4 regions of the Pseudomonas sp. NLJ1 genome follow, and region 3 is predicted to be linked to each of the others. Evidence: riboswitches for the same ligand, from Rfam matches in the RefSeq annotation. Region 3 holds a riboswitch; each other region holds the start of a gene.
The links. Region 3 has a riboswitch for cobalamin ahead of R9B85_RS22050 (TonB-dependent receptor). Riboswitches for the same ligand answer to the same signal wherever they lie in the genome.

Region 1 (5,539 bases), 910 kb from region 3:
TCACCTGGGCCGATCAAGCCGCCAGCGCCGGTGGAGTCACGGTGCTCCAGTTCGCCCTGGTAAACGATGGTCACGGTTTCGAAACCGCGGTGCGGATGCTGGCCAACGCCACGCCGCGCACTGGTGGGGGTGAAGTCGTGAGGGCCGGCATAGTCCAGCAGCAGGAACGGGCTGATCTTGCTGGCCAGGTTGTCGTAGGTGAACAGGCTGCGCACCGGAAACCCATCACCTACCCAGTGGGCGTGAGGGCTGCGGTGAATACCCAGAATCGTTTTCATGAGAAGGCTCCTCTCTTGGTTGAGATAACCTTATCAATGATGCCAATCAGGCGGTAGCAGGCTTGTTTGGCATTCATCGTTCCACCCATGGAACAGTCAGCCTTGCAAGAAACCGAGCACCTGTTCGGCAGCCATGACCGGGTCTTCCTGCATGAAACAATGCCCGCCGGCAACCTGCCTGCCGCTGACATGAGGGTTGAGCGCCGCCAGGCGGTTCACCGAATGGGGCACGAAGGGGTAAGTGTGCTCGCCGTAAAGCACCCGCGTGGGCGTGCGGATCGCCGCCAGGCTCGCCCACATGCGTTTGGGGAACGAACTGAAGATTTCCACTTCGCGGCTGGGCCGGCACTTGAGCACCACCGCTTCGCCACAGTCACCGATGGCATGCTCTACGTAGGCCCGCAACGCCTCATCGGTCCAGCCCTTGAAGATACCCCGCCCATGCAGCGAAGCCAGGGCTGCCTCGCGGTCGGGCCAGTGGCTGCGACGGGTGGCAGCCTTGCGCGCCAGCGTATGACGCTGGTGCAAGCCGACCAGAGCCGCCACGCCCATCACACCCAGCATGCGCCGGCTGAACAGTACCGGGTCAAGCAGCACGGCACGCGTGAACAGTTGCGGCTCACTGGCCAGGATCAGGCCGGTGAGCACGCCACCGAAGCTGTGCCCGACGGCAAAGCGCGGCACGTCGCCATACTCGCCTCGCCCGGCTGCGAAAGCGTCCACCGCCAGCGCAGCGGTCCGGTTCCAGCCACGAAACACCCCACCATGGTCGCTGTCACCATGGCCCTGGACATCGCTGAGCCACAGGTCGAAATGTTCGCCCAGCCGCATCAGCAATGGCTGGTAGGCCAGGCAGCAGAAGCCGTTGCCGTGCAGGAAATGCAGCAACGGCTTGCCACTGGCCGGGGTTCGCCAGCCCCGCAGGGTGAAACCTTCGGCGCATTCGTGGGACCAGGGGATCAACTGCATCGGCTTACTGTACTCGCGGGGTCAGGAAAATGCCGATTCTACAAACAGCAGCGGGTACAGTGAAATCACCAGCAACAAGGCCATCAGGACATTGAACAGCATCAGCCAACGCGGGTTCTGCAACAGGTTGCGCAGGGCACTGCCAAACATCACCCATACCCCAACGCTCGGCAGGTTGACCAGGGCGAACAAGGCGGCAATGACAATGACGTTGGTCACATAGCCTTGCGCCGGCGTGTAGGTGGTGATTGCCCCCACTGCCATCACCCAGGCCTTGGGGTTGACCCACTGGAATGCCGCCGCGCCCCAGAAGCCCAGCGGTTTGCGGGCACTGGACGAAGCGGTGCCGACCGCCCCGGAGGTGGCGATTTTCCAGGCCAGGTACAGCAGGTAGGCGGCGCCGGTGTAGCGCAATACCGTGTACAGCACCGGCCAGGCCTTGAACACCTCCCCCAGGCCCAGGCCAACGGCCAGCACCATGACCATGAAACCGACGCTGATACCCATGGCGTGGGGAATGGAGCGGCGCACGCCGAAATTGACACCCGAGGCCAACAGCATGGTGTTGTTGGGGCCAGGAGTGATGGAAGACACGAAGGCGAACAGCACGAAGGCGGTCAGCAGGTCGGCAGAGGCAAGCATGGCAGGCATTCCACTTTCGTTATGGGTGCTGTCACACTAACGGAGTCCCCTCCTCTACAACCGGTACAGTTTCACTAAATTGTGTAGATACACATCGCTGTACCGCTACTCCCAGACCAAGGAAGCCGTCACCATGAGCCTCACCATTCGCCCTGCCGTTCGCAACGATGCCGAGCAGATCCTGGCCTTCATCACCGAACTGGCTGAGTACGAACGCGCCCGCCACGAGGTAATCGCCAGCGTTGCCGATATCGAGCACAGCCTTTTCGACGAGGGCAGCACCGTGCACAGCCTGATTTGCGAACGCGATGGCCGGGCAATCGGATTCGCCGTGTATTTCTATAGCTACTCGACCTGGCTAGGCCGCAACGGTATCTACCTGGAAGACCTGTACATCACTCCTGAGCAACGCGGCGACGGCGCCGGCCGGCAGTTGCTGCAGCACATTGCCCGCGAGGCGGTGGCGAACAAGTGTGGGCGGCTGGAATGGAGCGTGCTGGACTGGAACGAGCCGGCGATCGGCTTTTACCAGAAGCTGGGTGCCGAGCCGCAGGATGAGTGGGTGCGTTACCGGCTGGATGGGGACAAGCTGGCGGCGTTTGCCCGGGGCTGACCGGGAGCGCTTTGCGTCCGCTTCACAATCCCTGTGGGTGCGGAGTAGCCGAGGCGCCGGCAAACTCGATTCTGGCAATTGACGGCAGCCCCGCCCCATGGTCTCCTTATGCCTCGCGTTCAGGTGCCCCCAATGGGGGTGAAACGGGAAACCGGTGCGTCCCAGGCCCTCCAGCAGGGCCGGACAAGGCCGGTGCTGCCCCCGCAACGGTAAGCGAGCGAAGCGTCTGTACCACTGTGCCCGATCACCCGGCATGGGAAGGTGACGCCTTCCAGGAGCCTGGCTCCTCCTCGCAAGCCCGGAGACCGGCCTGGCGTTCATGAACACCCCGCGGTGGGCGGGCGCTGTTGCATTCCCCTGGGCTGCCACGCTCGGGGCTGCCGCGCTTGCCCGTTGCCCACAAAAAGCAGAGGAACGCGTCATGCCCGTCACCAGCGCCAAGCAACACAGCATTACTACCCCCGTTACCCTCAGCCAGCGTGTCGTCATCGCCGTCGGCGCCAGCCTGCTGGGCTTGTGCCTGGTGTACTTCGCTGGCTTCTCGCACATCGAGGCCGTGCACAACGCCGCCCACGACACCCGCCACAGCGCCGCCTTCCCCTGCCACTGAGTACGCCCGATGATCACACGCATTGCCCGTACCGCGGGCTTCAGCGGGTTGCTGGCGGCCTTGCTGCTGACCCTGCTGCAAAGCTTCTGGGTCGCCCCGCTGATTCTCGAGGCAGAAACCTACGAGTCCGCAGCCCCGGTCGGCCAGCACGAGCATGCCGGCGAAGTGGCAGCCCATGAACACAGCGCCGAAGCCTGGTCGCCGGAAGACGGCTGGCAGCGGGTGCTGTCCACCACTGGCGGCAACCTGGTGGTCGCGGTCGGCTTCGCCCTGATCCTCACCGCCCTGTACAGCCTGCGCGAACCCAAGCGTGCCGGCACCGGTGCACTATGGGGCCTGGCCGGCTTCGCAGTGTTCTGCCTGGCCCCGACCCTGGGCCTGCCGCCGGAACTGCCAGGTACTGCCGCCGCCGACCTGGGGCAACGCCAGGCCTGGTGGGTCGGCACCGCCAGCGCCACCGCGCTGGGCCTGGCCCTGCTGGTGTTCGCCCGCCACTGGTTGCTCAAGGCATTTGGCGCCGTGTTGCTGGTCATTCCTCATGTGATCGGTGCGCCGCAACCCGAGGTGCACGAAAGCCTTGCCCCCGCAGCGTTGGAAACCCAGTTCAAAGTGGCCTCCTGGCTGACCAACGCCGCCTTCTGGCTGGCCCTGGGCCTGCTCAGCGCCTGGCTGTTCCGGCGCTCCAATCAGGCCTGATGCCTGCCTTTTACGCTGGCTTCGGCTGCCGCCGGGGTTGCCCGGCGGATACGCTGGAAACATTGCTACGCCAGGCCCTGGCCAACCAGGGCCTGGCGTTGGCCGACCTGCAAGGCATCGCCAGCATCAGCCTGAAGGCCGACGAACCCGGTTTGCAGCAATTGGCTGAACGCCTCGACCTGCCCTTGGTGCTGTACGATACCGCGCAGTTGCAACCTTACGAACCCCAGCTCAGCCACCGCTCCGCCACGGCCCATGCTCACAGTGGCTGCTGGGGTGTGGCAGAGAGTGCGGCACTGGCCCTGGCCTGCCAGCGGGTTGGCACTGCCAGGTTGCTGCTGAAACGCCAGATACTGGGCCCGGCTACCCTCGCCCTGGCCTGTTGAACGCTTCCTCCCCCTCTTTCTCGCAAGGACTTTCCATGACGGTCTACTTCATCGGCGCCGGCCCCGGCGACCCGGAACTGATCACTATCAAGGGCCAACGGCTGATCCGCCAGTGCCCGGTGATCATCTATGCCGGTTCGCTGGTGCCGGCCGCCGTGCTCGAGGGGCACCAGGCCGAGACCGTGATCAACAGCGCCGAGCTGCATCTGGAACAGATCATTGCCGCCATGCGCAGCGCGCATGAACAAGGCCAGGATGTGGCCCGGGTACACAGTGGCGACCCCAGCCTGTACGGCGCCATCGGCGAGCAGATCCGCCACCTGCAAGCGCTGGGCATCGATTACCAGATCATCCCCGGGGTCACCGCCACGGCGGCTAGCGCCGCCCTGCTCGGCTGCGAACTGACCCTGCCCCAGGTAGCGCAGACCGTCATCCTCACCCGCTATGGCGACAGTTCGCCCATGCCGCCCGGCGAGCAACTGGGCGAGCTGGCGCGCCATGGCAGCACCTTGGCGATTCACCTGGGGGTCAAGCACCTGTCGCGTATCGTCGATGAGCTGCTGCCGCACTACGGCGCGCACTGCCCGGTGGCGGTGGTGCATCGTGCTACCTGGCCGGACCAGGACTGGGTGCGCGGTACCCTCGGCGATATCGTGGAACGCGTCGCGGCCAAGGATTTCCGGCGCACGGCGCTGATCCTTGTGGGCCATGTGCTGGGCGACACACCGTTTGCCGAGTCGGCCTTGTATCGCGCCGGGCACGCCCACCTGTATCGGCCTGGCGACTGAGCATTGCCAGGTTCGCCGCAGGCGTAGCAGACTCCGGTTTCCCGCCTGCAAACAGGAGTCATGCCCATGCTGGACCTACGCCCAAACTGCGAGTGCTGCGATACCGACCTGCCGGGTGACAGCCCCGATGCGCTGATCTGTTCCTTCGAATGCACCTTCTGCCGCACCTGCGCCGAAACACGTTTCCAGGGCCGCTGCCCGAACTGCACCGGCCAGCTGGTGGCACGCCCGACACGGGTCGGCCAGGCACTGGCCAACAACCCCGCCTCAACCCAGCGCGTGAGCAAATCACACTCCGCCTGCGCATGACGACTACAAAAACAGGCATCGCCGCTTTGCCAGGGTGATGTCTTTCCCACTTTTTGTAGGACTTTTCAACAGCAAGCACGTGGACTTTCAACACTTCTATACTCGGCATTACCAAATTTCGGGAATGGTCGTATCGTGCAGCGCTTCCGATAACCCCACTTGCAGACGTATTCCTGAGTGATCCAGGAAGCGGACCACATCCTCACAGGAGTTTTCTTCATGACTACCGTGCTGATCGTCGACGACCA
Region 2 (5,539 bases), 1.0 Mb from region 3:
TGGCGCCGTAGGCATAGCCGCCGTGGTTGAGGTAGACCTCGGCCAGGTCATCGCGGCTGTGCCACAGGCGCCCGTCGATGGCGTTCTGCACCCCGGCGCCGTAGGCCCCGGGTTTGGCACCGAACACCCGCCAGCCGGCCTGGCGGGCGGCCTGCTCGGGGTCCACGCCCTGGTCCTGCAGCGCGGCCCGCTCGCTGCGCACGCGGGCGGCCAGGGGGTTGAGATCGTCGGGTTCGTCCAGTGCCGCCACCGCCTGCACTGCGGCATCGAACAGGCGGATGAGGTTGCCGAAGGCATCACGGAAAAAGCCGGAAACGCGCAAGGTCACGTCCACCCGCGGGCGGTCGAGCAGGCTGAGCGGGAGGATCTCGAAATCGTCGACCCGCTGGCTGCCGCTGGCCCACACCGGCCGCACGCCCATCAGCGCCATGGCCTGGGCGATGTCGTCACCGCCAGTACGCATGGTTGCCGTGCCCCACACCGAAAGGCCGAGCTGGCGCAGGTGGTCGCCGTGGTCCTGCAGATGGCGCTCCAGGATCAGGTTGGCCGAGGCGAAGCCCAGGCGCCAGGCGGTGGTGGTGGGCAGGTTGCGCACATCCACGGTATAGAAGTTGCGACCGGTGGGCAGCACGTCCAGGCGCCCGCGGCTGGGCGCGCCACTGGGGCCCGCGGGCACGAAACGCCCGGCCAGCGCCGCCAGCAGGCCATTCATTTCGGCGCTGCCGCAGGCGTCCAGGCTGGGGGCTACCCCTTCGCGCAGCGCCTGCACCACATCGTGCACCGGCTGCCATTCGCTCTGGGCTGGTAACTGTATTGTTCCGCCCAGCGCCTGGTCGATTACTTGCAGCGCCAACAGTTCGAGGCGTTCGCGGGTATCGCCACAGGTGCGCCAGGGCTCGCTACTCACGGCCTGCAACAGCTCGGGGCGTGCGCCCTGCCACGGCTGCCCGAGTTCGCAATCGAGCGGGTCGAAACCCGGAACCAGCGCCTTGGCCAAAGCCCGCAGCAGGCTGGCATTGCCGCCGCGACCGTCGCCACGCTCGACCCGCACCAGCGCCAGCAGGGTATCCAGGCGCAGCCGGCCTTCCGGGGACTGGCCGAACACATGCAGGCCATCGCGAATCTGCGATTCCTTCAGATCGCACAGGTAGGTGTCCAGGCGCGGCAGCCACACGGCGGCATCGTCCAGCTGACCTTCCAGCTGCAGTTCGCGGTCGATGTGGTTGGCCTTGACCAGCTCCAGAATGTCGCGCTGCAACTCGCGCGCGCGCCGCGGGTCGAGCAGCTGTGCTTCGTAGAACTCGTCGGCCAGTTGCTCCAGGTGGCGCAACGGGCCATAGGTTTCGGCACGGGTCAGCGGCGGCATCAGGTGGTCGATGATCACCGCCTGGGTGCGGCGCTTGGCCTGGGCCCCCTCACCCGGGTCGTTGACGATGAACGGGTAGATGTTCGGCAGCGGGCCGAGCAAGGCGTCCGGCCAGCACTGCGCCGACAACCCGACGCCCTTGCCGGGCAGCCATTCAAGGTTGCCGTGCTTGCCGACGTGGATCACCGCGTCGGCGGCAAAGGCATGGCGCAGCCAGAAGTGAAACGCCAGGTAGCCGTGCGGCGGCACCAGGTCGGGGTCGTGGTACACCGCGCTGGGGTCCACCTGGTAGCCCCGCGCCGGCTGAATGCCGACGAAGGTCAAGCCAAAGCGCAGGCCGGCCACCATCAACCGGCCACTGCGGTACATCGGGTCCTGCTGCGGCGGCCCCCAGCGCTCCAGCACGGCCTGGCGGTTGGCCTCTGGCAGGCGCTCGAAGGCGGCCTGGTAATCGGCCAGGCTCAGGCTCTGCGCGCAGGGGCGCAGGTCCAGTTGGTCGAGGTCGTTGGTCACGCCGCCGAGCAACTGGTGGATCAGTTGCGTGCCACTGCCCGGCAAATCGGCCAGCGGATAGCCTTGGGCCTGCAGGGCCTCGAGGATGTTCAGCGCGGCCGCTGGCGTATCCAGACCAACGCCGTTGCCAATGCGGCCATCCCGGGTCGGGTAGTTGGCCAGCACCAGGGCCACGCGCTTCTGCCCATTCGGCAGGCGCGCCAGCTCGACCCAGCGGCGAGCCAGCTCGGCGACAAAATCCATGCGCTCGGGGTGCGCGCGGTAGCAGACCACGTCAGACTGGCTGCGCTCGCTGCGCCACGCCATGTCCTTGAAACTGACCGGGCGGGTGATGATGCGCCCGTCCAGTTCGGGCAAGGCAATGTGCATGGCCAGGTCACGCGCCCCCAGGCCCTGCTCGCTGGCCTCCCAGCCGGGCTGGTTGTCTTGCGCGCAGATGGCCTGCAGTACCGGGATATCGCGACGGAACGGGCGCAGGTTGGGGCGCTCGGGGCTGGACAGGGCAAAGCCGGTGGTGTTGACCAGCACTTCGGCACCCACCTCGTCCAGCCAGGCTTCGACCTGCTCCAGGCAGGCGCTTTCCTTGAGGCTGGCCACGGCGATCGGCAACGGGTTGAGCCCGGCGGCCTGCAGGCGCTGGCAGAACACATCGATGAACGCGGTGTTGGCCGCCTGCAGATGGGAGCGGTAGAACAGCAGCGGCGCCACCGGCTGTTCGGGGTGCCACTGCGGGTACCAGTCCTCCAGCGTGGCGCTGCCCTTGGCCGGGTGATACACGGCGGTGCGCGGCAAAGGCTGCGGCTCGTCCCAGGCATAGTCGCGGCCCAGCCACTGGCTGGCCAGGCAGTTGAACAGGTTGATGGCGTTGGCCTTGCCGCCCTGGCGCAGGTAGTGCCAGAGGCGTTCGGCCTGCTCGCTGCTGACATTGCCCAGGCTGGTCAGCTCCGGGTCCGGACGGTCGTCGCCCGGCACCAGGATCAGCTGCACGCCACGGCCGGCCAGCTCGACCAGTTGCTCGACGCCATAGCGCCAGTAGCCTGCGCCACCGTGCAGCGACACCAGGATGACCTTGGCATGGCGCAGTACCTGGTCGACATACAGGTCGACCGAGGCATGGTTCTGTACCTGCATCGGGTTGGCCAGGCGCAGGCTGGGGTAATCGTCGGGCAATTGCTCGGCGGTGTCGGCGAGCAATGCCAGGTGCGAATCGCCGCTGCAGAGAATCACCAGCTCGGCGGGCGTCTGGCCGAGGTCGGCAATGCTGTCATCCGGCACGAAGCCGCCGGGCTGGGTCCGCAGCAGGTGCATGGGTCAGGCGCCCAGGGCCTGGCGCAGGCGCGCTTCCAGCTGGGCGGCATCGAGGTCCTGGCCGATCAGCACCAGGCGGGTGATGCGCGGCTCGTCGGCGCGCCAGGCGCGGTCGAAGTGCTTGTCGAAACGGGTACCCACGCCTTGCACCAGCAGGCGCATCGGCTTGCCGGGGATGGCCGCGAAGCCTTTTGCGCGCAGGATGCCGAACTCCACCACCAGCTGGGTCAGGGCGTCGAGCAGCAGGCTTTCGTCGGCTTCTGGCAGGTCGATGGAGATGGAGTCGAAGGCGTCGTGGTCATGATCGTCATGGTCATCGCCGTCATGGTGCGAATCATGGTGGGTACGGCGGCCATCGATGTGCGCCTCGGACTCGGCGCCCACGCCCAGCAGCACCTCCAGCGGCAGCTTACCGCTGCTGGCTTCGATCACCTTGACCGCCGGCGGCAGCTCTTCAGCCACCTCGGCGCGGACCTTGGCCAGCCCTTCGGCGTCGATCAGGTCGGCTTTGTTCAGCACCACCAGGTCGGCGCTGGCCAGCTGGTCGGCGAACAGTTCGTGCAGCGGTGATTCGTGGTCCAGGTTGGGGTCGAGCTTGCGTTGGGCATCGACCTGGTCCGGGTAGGCGGCGAAAGTGCCGGCGGCCACGGCCGGGCTGTCGACCACGGTGATCACCGCGTCGACGGTGCAGGCATTGCGGATTTCCGGCCACTGGAAGGCTTGTACCAGCGGTTTGGGCAGGGCCAGGCCGCTGGTTTCGATGAGGATATGGTCCAGGTCGCCACGGCGTGCCACCAGCTCGCGCATCACCGGGAAGAACTCTTCCTGCACGGTGCAGCACAGGCAGCCGTTGGCCAGCTCGTAGACGCGGCCGCTGGCTTCTTCTTCGGTGCAACCGATGCTGCACTGCTTGAGGATTTCGCCATCGATGCCCAACTCGCCGAACTCGTTGACGATCACCGCAATGCGGCGGCCCTGGGCGTTGTCGAGCATGTGGCGCAGCAAGGTAGTCTTGCCCGAGCCGAGGAAGCCGGTGACGATGGTGACGGGGAGCTTGGCCAGTGTTTTCATGTCGCATTGCCCTTGGCAGATTGGCGCGGGCATGCAGGACGACAGCCGCGGGCCATGCCGGCCGGGCTTGTTCGCCACCGGATCACCCCGCCCGGTTGAAAGTCGAAAACGTGACGAGGCAGGTCTCCTGGCTCGCACCGTTCCATGTGCCCGCTGGTGCAGCAGGCTGGCGGGATGACGCCTTCCCGCGCGCGGGCGCAGTGGCTGTGTCGATCCGTTGTCGGTGCTTACAGTTGCGGGGGCAGCCGCGGCTTGTACCGCGTTCCCGTCTTAGCTTCGGCCTGGCCGAAGAACCTCGAAGTGGCAAGGCTACGCAGTGGCTGGCGGGTGGTCAACCATTGCTGTCGGGCTGGCCGACAACAAGTGGCGCAACTGCGTTACAGTGGTGGCTTTGAGCAGCGAGGCCCACCGGTGAAACCCCTGAACAAGCGCGATATGGCACGCCTGGAGCGTGAACTGGTGGTTTGCCTGACCGAAGCCTGCGAAACCGCCAAGGCCGAGATCGTCGGTTTCAGCTGGCTTACCCACCGTCTCGCGCCCGAGGATTTTCCGGCCAGCCTGCGTATTACCTGGGTGTTCGAGCGAGAGGCCGACAAGGCCGCCGCCGTGGCGGGCGACGCGAAGGTGCGCATGCTGGCGCTGACGGGCCTTGCACTGGAGCAGGCCGGCATTCAGCTGGATCATCCGGCCTGGCATGTGCGGTTTGACAGTGAAGAGGCTTGCCAGCAGAGCCACGGGGGTGACTGGAGCAAGCGCTTGATGGGGCGCTGAACCAGGGGCATGCGCGGTCCTACAGGTCCAGCGCACACCTTAAGGGTGCCGCCGGCAATGTGGGAGCGGGTTCACCCGCGAACACGGGCGAAGCCCGTGCCATCCACCGCGTCGCCTGTTTCGCGGGTGAACCCGCTCCCACAGGGCCCGCGGCGCACTCGTGGAACCAGCCTGGGCTTGCAGGCCTATGGCGGCAACTACAGCTTCTATTCGGCCCAGAAAGCCAGCCAGACGGCGCTGGCCCAACAGCAACTTGCCAGGCTGAAACAGCAGCAGCAACGCCAGGCGCGCGAACTGCAGCGCACTACCAGGCCACACCAGCGTGCTCGATCACCTGCGCCAGGCAAACCCGACACTGGCCCAGGGCGACTTGCGCAGCCGCCTGGCACAACTGGGCCTGGATGCGGCCCGCATCGAACTGCCCAGCGGCCTGCTAAGCGGCGGTGAGCGGATGAAGGCAGCACTGGCCGCCGTGCTGTACCGCGAACGGCCACTCGACCTGTTGCTGCT
Region 3 (5,539 bases):
CAAGGCTTTCCCGCAGCTGAAGAACGTGAAGATCGACTACGCCTGGACCGGCAACTTCCTGCTGACCTTGTCGCGTCTGCCACAGGTTGGCCGTATCGGCGACAACATCTACTACTCCCAGGGCTGCTCGGGTCACGGCGTGACCTACACCCACCTGGCGGGCAAGGTGCTGGCCGAGGCCATGCGTGGCCAGGCCGAGCGTTTCGACGCCTTCGCCGGCCTGCCGCACTACCCGTTCCCGGGTGGCCAGATGCTGCGCGTGCCGTTCAGCGCCCTTGGCGCCTGGTACTACAGCCTGCGTGATCGCCTGGGCTTCTGATGTAAGCAGGCTTGGCCTCTTCGCGGGTGAACCCGCTCCCACAGGTACAGCACAGGATTTGAATATTGTGCAGTACCTGTGGGAGCGGGCATGCCCGCGAAAGGGCTTGAACAGGCAGAAGCTACTTGTTCAGGCTACTCACAGCCTGCCTGGCCGCAATCTCCTGCCCCGCCCGGGCCAGTTCATCCGCAGCCTGCAACCAGCGCTGGCGGTCCACCTGGGCCGGCAGTTGCCGCGGTGGCTGCACCAGCACCGCCCAACTCCCAAGCTTCGCCCACGCCGAGGCAAAGTCATCGAACGCCATCAGCTGCCGCCGGTGCATGCCCGAGCGCAACAGCACCCGCTGCTTGTAGCGGTCGTAGCCGATCAGCACGGCATAGCGTGGCTCGCTCCACCAGGCCGAACCATCCTCGTAACGCAGCAGTACTGGGTTGCCCGCCGCCACCTGGGTCAACAGCGCGTCCAGTTGCTTGTCCAGCGGATACACCACCATGCCGTAGTCGCGCGCTACCCGGGGGATGCCCGTGTCCAGCACCTCGGCGCCCTGGGGCAGGTTCAGCGGCTTGTCCAGCAGCCCCGGCGTGATCGGAGCCCCCTGTTGCGACAGCACCGCCGCCAATGCCATGGCCCCGCTGTGGTTGGCGTTGCCACGGTAGAACGGTACGCTGCTGATCTCGACCCGCTGTGGCAGGCCTTTGAGGTTGGCGGAGGGGGCGCCGGCACAACCGGCCAGGCTGGCCGCTACCAGGCAGGCAGCCAGCAGCCGACGAGGGATGGTCTTGAAGGAAAGTTGCTGCATGGACACTCGCTTGCTTCAACGCCAGGCAGGCAGCGCCCGGCTCTGGCCAACGATCATAGGTCGGACAGCGGCGCGGGTATAGTCCGACACCGGCTAGTGCCAAATCGGACCAAGCGATAGACCTTTGGTCAATGGAACGTCACAGGCGAAGGGCTAGACTAAAGCAGTGTCTGGAGGGCCAGCGTCGGCGACCGAGCGCGGCCCATAGAGATGGAGGCACAAATGAGCCTGACCATGGCAATCCTCATGCTGGTGGGCATGTGGCTGAGCGTTGCAGCCGCCATGCTGTGGGGCGTACTGCGTATCGTGCGGCGTCATTCCCACCACCTGCCACCGCAGGCCCCCGCCAAGCCACAGCCTGTGCGCCGGGCGCGGCGGCATGCCGGGGTGCACTGATTTCAGAAGTTTCGAGGCCCATTCGCGGGTGAACCCGCTCCCACAAGATCCTCCACTGCTTTCAGAAGCGGCGAGTTATCTGTGGGAGCGGGTTCACCCGCGAACGGGGCGCAAGCGCCCCGCTTTTTTACATCAACCCTCTGCCGCCTCACGCTTCAAGCGCGCCCGACGGGCGAGGATGTTGAGGATCTCGATCGCCGTCGAGAAGGCCATGGCTGCGTACACATAACCCTTCGGTACATGGGCGCCAAAACCTTCGGCGATCAGCGTCATGCCGATCATGATCAGGAAGCCCAGGGCCAGCATCACCACGGTCGGGTTGTCGTTGATGAAGTTGGCCAACGGGTCGGCGGCCACCATCATGACGATCACGGCAGTGATAACGGCGATGATCATGATCGGCAGGTGCTCGGTCATGCCCACGGCGGTGATGATGCTGTCAACCGAGAACACGATGTCCAGCAACAGGATCTGGAAGATCGCCGCAGCAAAGCCCAGGGTAACCGTCGACGATACCTTGGCTTCTTCCTTGGCACCGTGCGGGTCGACGTTCTCGTGGATTTCCTTGGTCGCCTTCCACAGCAGGAACAGGCCACCGGCAATCAGGATCACGTCCTTCCAGGAGAAGGCATTGCCGAACACCTCGAACACCGGGTCGGTCAGCTGGACGATCCAGGCCACCGTGCTGAGCAAGGCCAGGCGCATGACCAAGGCCATGCTGATACCGATACGGCGCGCCTTGGAGCGATACTCCAGCGGCAGCTTGTTGGTCAGGATGGAGATGAAGATCAGGTTGTCGATGCCCAGTACGACTTCCATGGCCACCAGCGTAGCCAAGGCAACCCAGGCGGTAGGGCTAGCGACGAGTTCCAGCAAATATTCCATTGTTCAAATCCTGCAGCAGCGGTTGGGGGTCAGATTTCCTGGGTGTCTTCTTTCTTGTCGGCGTCCTTGGGCTTGTGCCCTTCGTTGCCGATGGCCTCGCTCAACGCCTGCTGTGCAGCCTTGTTGGTGTCGTCGATGGCCTGCTTGGCCGACTGTGCGGCCTGGTCGAGCATCTGCTGGGCGGATTTCTCGGCCTGCTCGCAACCGGCCAGGGTGAACAGGGCCAAGGCCAGCACCAGCGGCGTGCCGATGGATTTGAGTTGCAGCATGGGTTCCTCGCTTTCATATTCCGGCGGCGCGCACGGCGCCTGATGGAGCCGCATTCTAAAGAGCGTAATACATCAGGAAAATTCGTTTTTTCAGCGGTTATACTTCGGGTTTTACGAATCCGGAAACATACCGATGCTCAACTATCGGCAGTTGCACTACTTCTGGGCCGTGGCCAAGACCGGCAGCATCGCCCGCGCCAGCGAACAGTTGAACCTCACCCCGCAAACCATCAGCGGGCAGATCAGCCTGTTCGAACAGACCTACGGCCTGGAGTTGTTCCAGCGCGTGGGGCGCCAGCTGGAGCTGACCGAAACAGGGCGCCAGACGCTGATCTATGCCGAGCAGATGTTCCAGCTGGGTAGCGAGCTGGAGGCCATGCTGCGGGCCGGTCCGCAGGAACAGATCCTGTTCCGCGTGGGTGTGGCGGACGTGGTGCCCAAGTCCATCGTCTACCGCCTGCTGGCACCGACCATGGAGCTGGACGAGGTGCTGCGCATCAACTGCCGCGAAGACAAGCTCGAACGGCTGCTGGCCGACCTGGCGATCCAGCGCCTGGACCTGGTGATTTCCGACAGCCCCATGCCCAGCCACCTGGACATCAAAGGTTATAGCCAGAAACTGGGGGAATGCGGGTTGAGCTTCTTCGCCACCCTGGCGCTGGCACAACGCCTGGAAGGCCCCTTCCCCGCCTGCCTGCAGGATGCGCCATTGCTTATCCCCGGGCAGGAAACCGTGGTACGCAGCCGCCTGCTGCGCTGGCTGGGTGAACAGCAGGTGCAGCCACGGATCGTGGGCGAGTTCGATGACAGTGCCTTGATGCAGGCATTCGGGCAGTCGGGCAGCGGCATCTTCGTAGCGCCCAGCGTGATCGCCGAGGAAGTGTGCCGCCAGTACGGCGTGGAGCTGATCGGGCAGACCGACGCGGTGCACGAGTCGTTCTATGCCATTTCGGTAGAACGCAAGGTCAAGCACCCGGGGATCGTGGCGATTACCGAGGGGGCGCGACGGGAGTTGTTTCATTGGTAGAGGGCAGATTTGACGCCCCCGCATTTCAATGGTCATATGCCTGCCAGTTTCAGGTGCCCTGCGCCGCCGCGCGCAGGGTGAAACGGGAAGCCGGTGCGTCGTGTTACCCCACGACAAGTCCGGCGCTGCCCCCGCAACGGTAAGCGAGCGAACCCTTCGAGATACCACTGTGCACCTGCATGGGAAGGTGAAGGTTTCATGCCCCTCGCAAGCCCGGAGACCGGCCTGGAGCTTCACTTGGCAACCCGCGGTGGGCGGGCGCAGGCCGGTATCGGTGCGCGCGCCTGCGTGCACGGTGTGCCTTTGCGTGTTTTCCACCGGGATCCATTCATTCCTGCAGTAGTGGAACGACATGTCCCGTATCTTCAAGCTTCACCCCCTGGCGGCCTGCCTGGCCGTTTCCCTGCCGGCCCTGGCCGATGACCTCGACCGACAACCATTGGCCCTGCCCTCAACGGCCATCACCGACACCTTCGACAGCCACGCCATCGACCTGGCCACCCCGACCCAGGCTGGCTCGCGCCTGGGCCTGAGCGCCCTGGAGACACCGGCCAGCACCAGTAGCATCAGCGCCGAGGAGATCCAGCAGCGCAACAACCTCACCGTGCAGGACGCGGTGACCCGCTCACCGGGCATCAGCTACATCGGCTCCCCGGGCGACGGCGGCACGGGCCTGTCCGCCCGCGGCTTTACCGGGCACAACTCGGTGATGACCTTGTTCGACGGCGCACGCCTGTACACTGGTGCCGGCACCCAGACGTTCCCGATCGACCCGTGGATGGTCGAGCGCATCGATGTGATTCGCGGCCCGGCCTCGGTGCTGTATGGCGAAGGGGCCACCGGTGCGGTGGTCAACGTGGTCCCGAAAAAGCCGTTTGCCGGCGAGGTGCGCAACCACCTGCGCCTGGGCTACGGTTCGTGGGACCGCCAGCAGCTCGGCCTGGACAGCGGCGGCAGCCTTGGCGAGCGCCTGAGCTACCGCCTGGCCCTGAACCAGCAAGCCGGTAACGGCTGGGTCGACCGCACGCCGTCGCGCAGCCTGGCGTTGAGCGCCGCACTGCGCTTCGATGCCAGCGACGACCTCAGCTTCACCCTCGCCCACGACCGTGGCGATGCGCAGCCTGCCAACTATTACGGCACCCCGCTGATCGACGGCCGCTACCGCAGCAGCCTGCGCGACAAGAACTACAACGTGCAGAACGACGTGCAGCATTACGTCGATGAATGGACCCGCCTGAACACCGACTGGACGTTGAACGACCACCTCAGCGCCAGCAACCAGCTGTACTACATCAAGAGCCGCCGTCACTGGCGCAATGCCGAGGACTACAGCTGGGATGCAGGGCGCCAGCAACTGCTGCGTGGCAGCTACCTGCAGATCAAGCACAACCAGGAACAGTTCGGCGATCGCCAGGCCTTCACCCTCGACCACACACTGTTCGGTCTGGCCAGCAAGACCGTGGTCGGCGCCGAGTACAACAAGGTCCGCTTCAACGTCGACAGCAACGCGCCCTACAACGATGTGGGCGGCGACTACGTCGACCCGTGGCAACCGCAACCAGGTTGGTTCCACAGCGCCTCGCCACTGCGCCCGCAAACCCTGTCCAGCACCCACACCTTTGCCCTGTTCGCCGAAAACCGTCTGCAGTTGAGCGATCGCCTGTCACTGGTCACCGGTGTACGCCGCGACCAGAACCACATCGTCCAGGAGAGGCTGACCACCGACAGCCACAGCGACCGTAGCCTGCGAGGGGGCAACTGGCGCGCAGGGCTGGTGTTTGCGGTCAGCGAAGACCTGTCGCTGTATGGCCAGTACTCCACCAGCGAGGACGGGGTCGACAACC
Region 4 (5,539 bases), 780 kb from region 3:
TCGGTCGAAGAGTCGTTCGATCAGGCGGGTGGCAAGGCGTCGACCCAGGCAGAGCGCAGGCCTGGAGACTCCGATCTTTCCTCAGGGTTGGGCTTCAATTCCTGATCCTGCGGGATGTGCGTTGCCAGCCTGTTCTGCCTGGGCAGCGGGCTGGCGGCTATCCGCGAGCTCCTCCAGCCCACTTGATAATGAACGCGTGCCAAGTGGGCCGGTCAACCGCTTGCAACTTTAAACAGGGAGGTTCTGCCTTGAAGATCGACGCGTTGTTGACCGAACTCCTCAATGCCCGCGGGCCAGGTGGGCAAGAGGATGAGGTGCGCACCATTTGCCTGCGAGAGCTCGCCAACTTCTGTGATGACACGCACATCGATTCTGCCGGCAACGTGGTAGGGGTCATTCGCGCCGGGCTTGCATGCAATCCGCAGGCAGCCATACGTGTAATGGCCCACCTCGATGAGATCGCGATGATCGTCAAGAATGTCCACGACAACGGCACACTGGAGGTGCTTGCCCTCGGGGGAGCGCAACCGATCAGCTTTGGTGTCTGCCCTGTCGACATCCTGGGCGATGAGCAGATCCTGCCTGGCGTGCTGTCGTATGGCTCGATGCACAGTAGCAGTCGGACTGCCAACGGAAGAGACGTGCTGACCGGAAACGTCCAGTGGAAGGATGTGCATGTAGTCACACGCAAGACCAAGCAGGAACTGCAGGCATTGGGGGTTCGACCAGGTACGCGGGTCGTGCTCAGCCAGCACTGGCGTCGGCCATTCAAAGTGCAGGACTGTGTTGCCGCTCATTTTCTCGATGACCGTGCTCCCATCAGCGCTGTCATCCTCTGTGCGAAGCTGCTGGGTGAGAGGCGAGCGGCGCTGAAGCAGGATGTGTGGTTCGTGCTCACCACACTGGAGGAAGAATCCAATGCCGGTGCCATGTACGCCGCGTCCCGGTTGCCCGGCGACACCACCATCGCGGTCGAGGTCGGCCCGGTGCTCGAAGAGTATGGTACGCAGCTGTCAGCCGACCCGATCATCAATACCGGTGACCAGAAGGGCTACTACAGCCGCACCGTGGTACAAGGCCTGATCGCCGCTGGCCGCAGGGCAGGGTACAAGCCGCAGGCGGCATTGCTCGTAGACTTTGCGTCGGATGCGAGTGCGGTATTGAGCGCAGGGATCGATGCCCGGGCAGGTTGCATTGCGATCCCGACAGAGAACACTCATGGCTTTGAGATGGTACTCCTGGATGGCATTTCAGCCTGTGCGGAAACCTTGGCCGAATTCCTGGTGAGCTCCCAGGATGAAAACGACCTTATAGGCCGCTAGCGCTGCAGATTGTCCCGAGCGGCATCGTCTGCCTGTCGCTCGCGAGGGGGCTGTGGAGGCGTTTCGCAGTGTCTGCCCATCGCCTGATACTCTTTGCGAAGTTGATGGATCTCCCGGTTGTCGAGTGATTCGAGGCCTAGTACCGATTGCTCCGCTGATTTTGTAGCGCGGATCAGTTCGTCGAGCTTCACATGGATGATGTCGTTGTCCCGGTTCTGGGTGTTCTGAAAAGGCAGGCATCAGGCCTGATTGGAGCGCCGGAACAGCCAGGCGCTGAGCAGGCCCAGGGCCAGCCAGAAGGCGGCGTTGGTCAGCCAGGAGGCCACTTTGAACTGGGTTTCCAACGCTGCGGGGGCAAGGCTTTCGTGCACCTCGGGTTGCGGCGCACCGATCACATGAGGAATGACCAGCAACACGGCGCCAAATGCCTTGAGCAACCAGTGGCGGGCGAACACCAGCAGGGCCAGGCCCAGCGCGGTGGCGCTGGCGGTGCCGACCCACCAGGCCTGGCGTTGCCCCAGGTCGGCGGCGGCAGTACCTGGCAGTTCCGGCGGCAGGCCCAGGGTCGGGGCCAGGCAGAACACTGCGAAGCCGGCCAGGCCCCATAGTGCACCGGTGCCGGCACGCTTGGGTTCGCGCAGGCTGTACAGGGCGGTGAGGATCAGGGCGAAGCCGACCGCGACCACCAGGTTGCCGCCAGTGGTGGACAGCACCCGCTGCCAGCCGTCTTCCGGCGACCAGGCTTCGGCGCTGTGTTCATGGGCTGCCACTTCGCCGGCATGCTCGTGCTGGCCGACCGGGGCTGCGGACTCGTAGGTTTCTGCCTCGAGAATCAGCGGGGCGACCCAGAAGCTTTGCAGCAGGGTCAGCAGCAAGGCCGCCAGCAACCCGCTGAAGCCCGCGGTACGGGCAATGCGTGTGATCATCGGGCGTACTCAGTGGCAGGGGAAGGCGGCGCTGTGGCGGGTGTCGTGGGCGGCGTTGTGCACGGCCTCGATGTGCGAGAAGCCAGCGAAGTACACCAGGCACAAGCCCAGCAGGCTGGCGCCGACGGCGATGACGACACGCTGGCTGAGGGTAACGGGGGTAGTAATGCTGTGTTGCTTGGCGCTGGTGACGGGCATGACGCGTTCCTCTGCTTTTTGTGGGCAACGGGCAAGCGCGGCAGCCCCGAGCGTGGCAGCCCAGGGGAATGCAACAGCGCCCGCCCACCGCGGGGTGTTCATGAACGCCAGGCCGGTCTCCGGGCTTGCGAGGAGGAGCCAGGCTCCTGGAAGGCGTCACCTTCCCATGCCGGGTGATCGGGCACAGTGGTACAGACGCTTCGCTCGCTTACCGTTGCGGGGGCAGCACCGGCCTTGTCCGGCCCTGCTGGAGGGCCTGGGACGCACCGGTTTCCCGTTTCACCCCCATTGGGGGCACCTGAACGCGAGGCATAAGGAGACCATGGGGCGGGGCTGCCGTCAATTGCCAGAATCGAGTTTGCCGGCGCCTCGGCTACTCCGCACCCACAGGGATTGTGAAGCGGACGCAAAGCGCTCCCGGTCAGCCCCGGGCAAACGCCGCCAGCTTGTCCCCATCCAGCCGGTAACGCACCCACTCATCCTGCGGCTCGGCACCCAGCTTCTGGTAAAAGCCGATCGCCGGCTCGTTCCAGTCCAGCACGCTCCATTCCAGCCGCCCACACTTGTTCGCCACCGCCTCGCGGGCAATGTGCTGCAGCAACTGCCGGCCGGCGCCGTCGCCGCGTTGCTCAGGAGTGATGTACAGGTCTTCCAGGTAGATACCGTTGCGGCCTAGCCAGGTCGAGTAGCTATAGAAATACACGGCGAATCCGATTGCCCGGCCATCGCGTTCGCAAATCAGGCTGTGCACGGTGCTGCCCTCGTCGAAAAGGCTGTGCTCGATATCGGCAACGCTGGCGATTACCTCGTGGCGGGCGCGTTCGTACTCAGCCAGTTCGGTGATGAAGGCCAGGATCTGCTCGGCATCGTTGCGAACGGCAGGGCGAATGGTGAGGCTCATGGTGACGGCTTCCTTGGTCTGGGAGTAGCGGTACAGCGATGTGTATCTACACAATTTAGTGAAACTGTACCGGTTGTAGAGGAGGGGACTCCGTTAGTGTGACAGCACCCATAACGAAAGTGGAATGCCTGCCATGCTTGCCTCTGCCGACCTGCTGACCGCCTTCGTGCTGTTCGCCTTCGTGTCTTCCATCACTCCTGGCCCCAACAACACCATGCTGTTGGCCTCGGGTGTCAATTTCGGCGTGCGCCGCTCCATTCCCCACGCCATGGGTATCAGCGTCGGTTTCATGGTCATGGTGCTGGCCGTTGGCCTGGGCCTGGGGGAGGTGTTCAAGGCCTGGCCGGTGCTGTACACGGTATTGCGCTACACCGGCGCCGCCTACCTGCTGTACCTGGCCTGGAAAATCGCCACCTCCGGGGCGGTCGGCACCGCTTCGTCCAGTGCCCGCAAACCGCTGGGCTTCTGGGGCGCGGCGGCATTCCAGTGGGTCAACCCCAAGGCCTGGGTGATGGCAGTGGGGGCAATCACCACCTACACGCCGGCGCAAGGCTATGTGACCAACGTCATTGTCATTGCCGCCTTGTTCGCCCTGGTCAACCTGCCGAGCGTTGGGGTATGGGTGATGTTTGGCAGTGCCCTGCGCAACCTGTTGCAGAACCCGCGTTGGCTGATGCTGTTCAATGTCCTGATGGCCTTGTTGCTGGTGATTTCACTGTACCCGCTGCTGTTTGTAGAATCGGCATTTTCCTGACCCCGCGAGTACAGTAAGCCGATGCAGTTGATCCCCTGGTCCCACGAATGCGCCGAAGGTTTCACCCTGCGGGGCTGGCGAACCCCGGCCAGTGGCAAGCCGTTGCTGCATTTCCTGCACGGCAACGGCTTCTGCTGCCTGGCCTACCAGCCATTGCTGATGCGGCTGGGCGAACATTTCGACCTGTGGCTCAGCGATGTCCAGGGCCATGGTGACAGCGACCATGGTGGGGTGTTTCGTGGCTGGAACCGGACCGCTGCGCTGGCGGTGGACGCTTTCGCAGCCGGGCGAGGCGAGTATGGCGACGTGCCGCGCTTTGCCGTCGGGCACAGCTTCGGTGGCGTGCTCACCGGCCTGATCCTGGCCAGTGAGCCGCAACTGTTCACGCGTGCCGTGCTGCTTGACCCGGTACTGTTCAGCCGGCGCATGCTGGGTGTGATGGGCGTGGCGGCTCTGGTCGGCTTGCACCAGCGTCATACGCTGGCGCGCAAGGCTGCCACCCGTCGCAGCCACTGGCCCGACCGCGAGGCAGCCCTGGCTTCGCTGCATGGGCGGGGTATCTTCAAGGGCTGGACCGATGAGGCGTTGCGGGCCTACGTAGAGCATGCCATCGGTGACTGTGGCGAAGCGGTGGTGCTCAAGTGCCGGCCCAGCCGCGAAGTGGAAATCTTCAGTTCGTTCCCCAAACGCATGTGGGCGAGCCTGGCGGCGATCCGCACGCCCACGCGGGTGCTTTACGGCGAGCACACTTACCCCTTCGTGCCCCATTCGGTGAACCGCCTGGCGGCGCTCAACCCTCATGTCAGCGGCAGGCAGGTTGCCGGCGGGCATTGTTTCATGCAGGAAGACCCGGTCATGGCTGCCGAACAGGTGCTCGGTTTCTTGCAAGGCTGACTGTTCCATGGGTGGAACGATGAATGCCAAACAAGCCTGCTACCGCCTGATTGGCATCATTGATAAGGTTATCTCAACCAAGAGAGGAGCCTTCTCATGAAAACGATTCTGGGTATTCACCGCAGCCCTCACGCCCACTGGGTAGGTGATGGGTTTCCGGTGCGCAGCCTGTTCACCTACGACAACCTGGCCAGCAAGATCAGCCCGTTCCTGCTGCTGGACTATGCCGGCCCTCACGACTTCACCCCCACCAGTGCGCGGCGTGGCGTTGGCCAGCATCCGCACCGCGGTTTCGAAACCGTGACCATCGTTTACCAGGGCGAACTGGAGCACCGTGACTCCACCGGCGCTGGCGGCTTGATCGGCCCAGGTGACGTGCAGTGGATGACTGCTGCCAATGGCATCATCCATGAAGAGTTCCATTCCCCAGGCTTCGCCCGCACTGGCGGTACCCTGGAGATGGTGCAGCTGTGGGTCAACCTGCCGGCCCGGGACAAGCGCGCAGCGGCTGGCTACCAGACGCTGCTGGCCGAGGACATCCCGG

Region 1: another riboswitch for cobalamin. It lies ahead of R9B85_RS00760 (CbtB domain-containing protein); the one in region 3 lies ahead of R9B85_RS22050 (TonB-dependent receptor).
Region 2: another riboswitch for cobalamin. It lies ahead of cobW (cobalamin biosynthesis protein CobW); the one in region 3 lies ahead of R9B85_RS22050 (TonB-dependent receptor).
Region 4: another riboswitch for cobalamin. It lies ahead of R9B85_RS00100 (CbtB domain-containing protein); the one in region 3 lies ahead of R9B85_RS22050 (TonB-dependent receptor).

Annotation. Positions count from the first base shown of each region.
Region 1 is NZ_CP137735.1:153,410-158,948, forward strand. It holds gene R9B85_RS00740 (pirin family protein) at 1-278, opposite strand, end outside; gene R9B85_RS00745 (alpha/beta fold hydrolase) at 375-1,247, opposite strand; gene R9B85_RS00750 (LysE family translocator) at 1,269-1,898, opposite strand; gene R9B85_RS00755 (GNAT family N-acetyltransferase) at 2,023-2,502, shown strand; cobalamin riboswitch at 2,607-2,830, shown strand; gene R9B85_RS00760 (CbtB domain-containing protein) at 2,924-3,112, shown strand; gene R9B85_RS00765 (CbtA family protein) at 3,122-3,808, shown strand; gene R9B85_RS00770 (cobalamin biosynthesis protein) at 3,808-4,194, shown strand; gene cobM (precorrin-4 C(11)-methyltransferase) at 4,230-4,982, shown strand; gene R9B85_RS00780 (DUF1272 domain-containing protein) at 5,049-5,291, shown strand; gene R9B85_RS00785 (response regulator transcription factor) at 5,511-5,539, shown strand, end outside.
Region 2 is NZ_CP137735.1:289,252-294,790, forward strand. It holds gene cobN (cobaltochelatase subunit CobN) at 1-3,187, opposite strand, end outside; gene cobW (cobalamin biosynthesis protein CobW) at 3,191-4,258, opposite strand; cobalamin riboswitch at 4,359-4,571, opposite strand; gene R9B85_RS01300 (hypothetical protein) at 4,670-5,029, shown strand; partial or broken gene R9B85_RS01305 (AAA family ATPase) at 5,195-5,539, shown strand, end outside.
Region 3 is NZ_CP137735.1:4,880,535-4,886,073, reverse strand. It holds gene R9B85_RS22080 (NAD(P)/FAD-dependent oxidoreductase) at 1-319, shown strand, start outside; gene R9B85_RS22075 (peptidase C39 family protein) at 441-1,118, opposite strand; gene R9B85_RS22070 (hypothetical protein) at 1,341-1,514, shown strand; gene R9B85_RS22065 (TerC family protein) at 1,647-2,399, opposite strand; gene R9B85_RS22060 (hypothetical protein) at 2,429-2,668, opposite strand; gene nhaR (transcriptional activator NhaR) at 2,802-3,695, shown strand; cobalamin riboswitch at 3,730-3,938, shown strand; gene R9B85_RS22050 (TonB-dependent receptor) at 4,048-5,539, shown strand, end outside.
Region 4 is NZ_CP137735.1:18,328-23,866, reverse strand. It holds gene R9B85_RS00120 (DUF3618 domain-containing protein) at 1-105, shown strand, start outside; gene R9B85_RS00115 (M42 family peptidase) at 249-1,322, shown strand; partial or broken gene R9B85_RS00110 (low affinity iron permease family protein) at 1,319-1,549, opposite strand; gene R9B85_RS00105 (CbtA family protein) at 1,562-2,248, opposite strand; gene R9B85_RS00100 (CbtB domain-containing protein) at 2,258-2,446, opposite strand; cobalamin riboswitch at 2,540-2,763, opposite strand; gene R9B85_RS00095 (GNAT family N-acetyltransferase) at 2,868-3,347, opposite strand; gene R9B85_RS00090 (LysE family translocator) at 3,472-4,101, shown strand; gene R9B85_RS00085 (alpha/beta fold hydrolase) at 4,123-4,995, shown strand; gene R9B85_RS00080 (pirin family protein) at 5,092-5,539, shown strand, end outside.